Regions from separate parts of the Nocardiopsis sp. NPDC050513 genome, predicted to be linked through region 1. Evidence: predicted binding sites of a transcription regulator. Region 1 holds the regulator's gene; the other holds the start of a gene.
The links. Region 1 encodes LexA, which represses DNA repair genes until DNA is damaged. Its sites were predicted from a motif close to TCGAACANNTGTTCGA; they were not measured.
Positions count from the first base shown of each region.

Region 2: the regulator LexA is predicted to act here: its motif matches at 1,401-1,416, upstream of uvrA (excinuclease ABC subunit UvrA).

Region 1 covers NZ_JBITHK010000008.1:246,631-249,031, forward strand. The annotation lists gene nrdR (transcriptional regulator NrdR) at 1-323, opposite strand, end outside; gene lexA (transcriptional repressor LexA) at 951-1,667, shown strand; gene ACIBFB_RS16940 (alpha/beta hydrolase family protein) at 1,733-2,401, shown strand, end outside.
Region 2 covers NZ_JBITHK010000015.1:20,363-22,763, forward strand. The annotation lists gene ACIBFB_RS22980 (TerC family protein) at 323-1,348, shown strand; gene uvrA (excinuclease ABC subunit UvrA) at 1,686-2,401, shown strand, end outside.

The sequences.
Region 1 (2,401 bases):
GCCAGTCCGATCTCGTGCGCGGGGACTTCAGCCAGACCCCGGCTGCGGATCTCCTCCTCGACGCGCTGGCCGAGCTTGGCGAGCGCGTCCTCGGAGACCGGGCGGCCCTGGCAGGCCCGGCGCACTCCGGCGATGACCTTGGTGCGGCTGAACGGTTCGGTGACCCCCGAGCGCTTGGCGACCATCAACAGGACGGTCTCCTGGGTGGTGAACCTGCGCTCGCACACGGGACAGGACCGGCGGCGCCTGATGGCCGCCCCGTCGTCGGTGGACCTGCTGTCGATCACCCGGGTGTCCGGATGTCGGCAGAACGGACAATGCATCCCTGTTCACCTGCTTCCTCACGACGACCCGTACGTCCACTTAACCACAAGTTCTGGGCTTTCGCCCCTCCGCGACTCCTAGATGTTGTGGTTGAACCTAGACCGCCACGCGGCGTCCCGCAACCTGTCCGGAGCGTGTCCCGCCCACGGGACGGCGGACCCGGACGGGGCGGGTCCGTCAGGGCGCACGAGGGAACGGGGAGAGTCGGCGGACGGTCCGCGGGAGGGTCGCGGTCCGCCCGAAATCCGGTTGCAAGGATACCGCCGAACGGCCCCCGAACACCGCGCCCCAGGGGTCGGGGAATGGCCGACGACCGCGTACGCAGGGGGTTCGCGACGCGGGCGGCCCCGGAGAGACCAGACCCACACCGGCACCGGCGCCGACGTGTTCGCGTATTCCGGGGACAGCGGCGGGAGTACACGTGTACACGTAAGTGGAGGCCGGTAATTGACCGCGAAAACACGCGGGCCATTATCGACGGCCTCGAACGCTTGTTTGATATCACCGTCTGCAACGACTAATGTTGACGTTGATTTCACTCCGGTTTCGTCGGCGTTGGCGCGGACCGGAGGTGGGCAGTCACCCGAGACGGCCCTGACCGAACCGAACGCCGAGGAGGCCCGGCCGTGCCGGAGGAGAACCCCGGAAGCACCACCGTCCTCTCGCCCGTGGGCGACACGGGCGGGCCGAAGCCCGACGCCCCCAAACTCACGGCGCGTCAGCAGAGTGTGCTGAACTGTATTCAGCGGTACGTACGGGAGCGCGGTTTCCCGCCCTCGATAAGGGAAATCGGCGACGCGGTCGGCCTGTCCAGTCCCTCCAGCGTGGCGCATCAGCTCAAGGTGCTCCAGCGCAAGGGGTACCTGCACCGCGACCAGAACCGCCCGCGCGCGGTGGAACTGCGCACGCCCGGCCGTGCGTCCGGCGCCAAGGTGGACCCGGCGGAGTTCACCGCGGACGCCTCGCGGGCGGCTGCCGTCCCGCTGGTCGGCCGGATCGCCGCGGGCGGACCGATCCTCGCGGAGGAGTCCGTGGAGGACGTGCTCTCCCTTCCGCGTCAGCTGGTCGGCGAGGGCCGGCTGTTCATGCTCACCGTGGTCGGTGACTCGATGACCGACGCCGCCATCACCGACGGCGACATGGTGGTCGTCCGGCAGCAGCCGGAGGCCAACAACGGCGACATCGTGGCCGCCCTGCTCGACGACGAGGCCACGGTCAAGGTGCTGCGCCGCGCGGACGACGGCCACGTGTGGCTCATGCCGCGCAACGACGCCTACGAGCCCATCAACGGTGACGACGCCACCATCCTGGGCAAGGTCGTCGCCGTCATGCGCCGGGTCTGAGGCGGCGCCGGGCCGGTCCGGGAGGGCGCCGCGGGCTCCCGGGCCGGGCCGCTACGCTGAGGAGCGTGTCCACAGCCACCTCCTCTCCCGTGACCGGTCGCCGACGCCTGCTCGCGGCCGTCGGCGCGGCCACCGGTCTCCTGCTCGCCACGGCCTGCTCCGGCGAGGCCCCCTCGGTTCCCCCGCCCGCGGTCAGCGGCTCGGAGCGGGACCTGTCCTTCACCGTGGACGGCACGAGGGTGTTCGGGACCTTCACGGCCCCCACCGACACCGCGGGCGCCGTTCCCGCCGCCCTCATCGTCTCCGGCAGCGGGCCCACCGACCGGGACGGCAACGCACAGACCCGACCCGACGCGGACACCAATCTGAACCTCGCCCGCGTGCTGGCCGACGCCGGGGTGGCCTCGCTCCGCTACGACAAGCTCGGCAGCGGCGAGACCGGTCTGGGCGACCTGGATCCGGAGGCGCCGATCGACCCCGAGGTCCACGACCGCCAACTCGTGGCCGCCTACGAGCAGCTCACCGCCCAACCGGGGGTCGACCCCGACCGCACGGTCGTCGTCGGGCACAGCGAGGGCGCGTTGTTCGCCCTCCGCGCGCACGACCTCCTGGACACGTCACCCGCCCTGGTGCTCGCCGCCCCGCCCGGCACCCGCTACCTTGATCTCATCGACCGCCAGCTCACCGAGCGGATCCGTGTGGGCGAGGCTCAGGGCCGGATCGGTGAGACCGAC
Region 2 (2,401 bases), on a different contig from region 1:
CCGGGCGTGCCGCCGGCCGCGGAGGTAGTGGCCGCCTCACCCTCCGGCATGGCGAACACCACCCCGGGGACGACTTCCCTCGGTGCCCGATTGATGACATGCTTGGTGCGGGTCGGCCTTCGCCCGCATGTCATGAGGTGCGCGCCGGTACCCTGTCACGTGAGGGGAGTATCCCTGTCGCGGCGGAGCCGTCATCACGGAGCACACTGTCGTGTTCCCGGTTCCGTCGGTTCGTCCCGGTGTCGGACGAGCGGGAGAGACCTCCGGTAGTCAGACGTGCGCGCAGTGCTCCCGTGCGCACCGACCGGAGGAGTTCCCGTCCGTGAACGTTCCCTTGTGGGTATGGGCCGCCACGATTCTCGGCATGGTCGCCGTCCTGGTGATCGACCTGGCCATCGTGGACCATCCCTGGAGTAAGAAGAAGGGTCCCCAGGAGTTCGGGATCCGCCAGGCCGCCTGGTGGGCGGTCTTCTACGTGGGTCTGGCCATCGTCTTCGGTCTCGGTCTGATGTACTTCGGCGGGTCGACGGCCGGGGCCGAGTACTTCGCCGGGTTCATCACCGAGAAGAGCCTGAGCGTCGACAACCTCTTCGTGTTCTACCTCCTCATGGGCGCCTTCGCGGTCCCGAAGAAGTACCAGCACGAGGTGTTGCTGATCGGCATCGTGATCGCGCTCGTCATGCGCGGTTTCTTCATCGTCCTCGGCGCCCAGGTGATCAACGCCTGGAGCGAGGTCTTCTACCTCTTCGGCCTCTTCCTCATCTACACCGGGTACAAGATCGTCCGGGACCACCTGAAGGGCGACGAGGAGCAGCAGGACTTCACCCAGAACCCGGCCGTGCGCCTGGTCAAGCGCTTCTGGCCGGTCACCGACGACTACCACGGCGCGCACATGACCGTGAAGCTCGACGGCAGGCGGCACGTGACCCCGATGCTCCTGGTCATCGTCGCGATCGGTGTCGTCGACCTCGTCTTCGCCGTCGACTCCATCCCGGCGATCTTCGGCCTCACCCAGGACGCCTACATCGTCTTCACCGCCAACGCCTTCGCCCTGCTGGGCCTGCGCCAGCTGTACTTCCTCCTGGCCGGGCTGATGGACAAGCTGGCCTACATCAGCTGGGGCCTGTCCGCGATCATGGTCTTCATCGGTGCGAAGATGATCCTGCACGCGCTGCACGAGAACGGCGTGCACGCACCGGAGATCGGTATCGGCGCCTCGCTGACCGTGATCATCGGCATCATGACGATCACCATCGTCGGCAGCCTGGTCAAGTCCCGGGCCGACGAGCGCCGGCGGCAGGCCGTGTCCGTGGGGGCCGAGGGCGACGACGCGCGCGAGCGCACCTGACCCGGGCGGCGACGCGTCCTCCGTCCGGACCCGTTTCCCGAAACAGCGTAGTTCGAACGCCTGTTCGTCTATAGTGGTGGTGCCCGACGCGGAGTCGTCCGGGTACCACCACTTCTTCGAGGTGGAAGAAACCGCCGGCGGCGGTCGTTAGTCTTGTCGGACGGGAGGGACCGCGGGGTCCGCGTCCCCTTCCCACCCCCTTCGCGCCCGGTTCCTGGGCCGGGGTGGCCGCCGACGATTGATCGTCCACCGGACCGCGAAGTCCACACACGGGTCAGCCGACGTCGCGCGACGAGGTCCACGTCCTGTGCGCACAAGCCGAAGGATGTCTCACTCGATGGTCGAACAACTGGTAGTCCGGGGAGCCCGCGAGCACAACCTCAAGGACGTCTCGCTGGACCTGCCGCGCGACTCCATGATCGTGTTCACCGGCCTGTCCGGTTCCGGCAAGTCCTCGCTCGCCTTCGACACGATCTTCGCCGAGGGACAGCGGCGCTACGTCGAGTCCCTGTCGGCCTACGCCCGCCAGTTCCTCGGGCAGATGGACAAGCCGGACGTCGACTTCATCGAGGGGCTCTCGCCCGCGGTGTCCATCGACCAGAAGTCCACCAGCCGCAACCCCCGCTCCACCGTCGGCACCATCACCGAGGTGTACGACTACCTCAGGCTCCTGTGGGCGCGCGTCGGGGTGCCGCACTGCCCCGAGTGCCGCCGCGAGATCGCCCGGCAGAGCCCCCAGCAGATCGTGGACCGCGTCCTGGAGATGGCCGAGGGCACCCGCTTCCAGGTGCTCGCCCCGGTCGTGCGCGGCCGCAAGGGCGAGTACGTCGAGCTCTTCAAGGACCTGCAGAGCAAGGGGTACACGCGCGCCGTCGTCGACGGCGCGGCCGTGCGTCTGGACGACCCTCCCAAGCTCGGGCGCTACGACAAGCACGACATCGCGGTCGTCGTGGACCGGCTCAGCGTCAAGGCCTCGTCCCGGGGCCGCCTCACCGACTCCGTGGAGACGGCGCTCAAGCTCGCGGGCGGCACCATCGTCCTGGACTTCGTCGA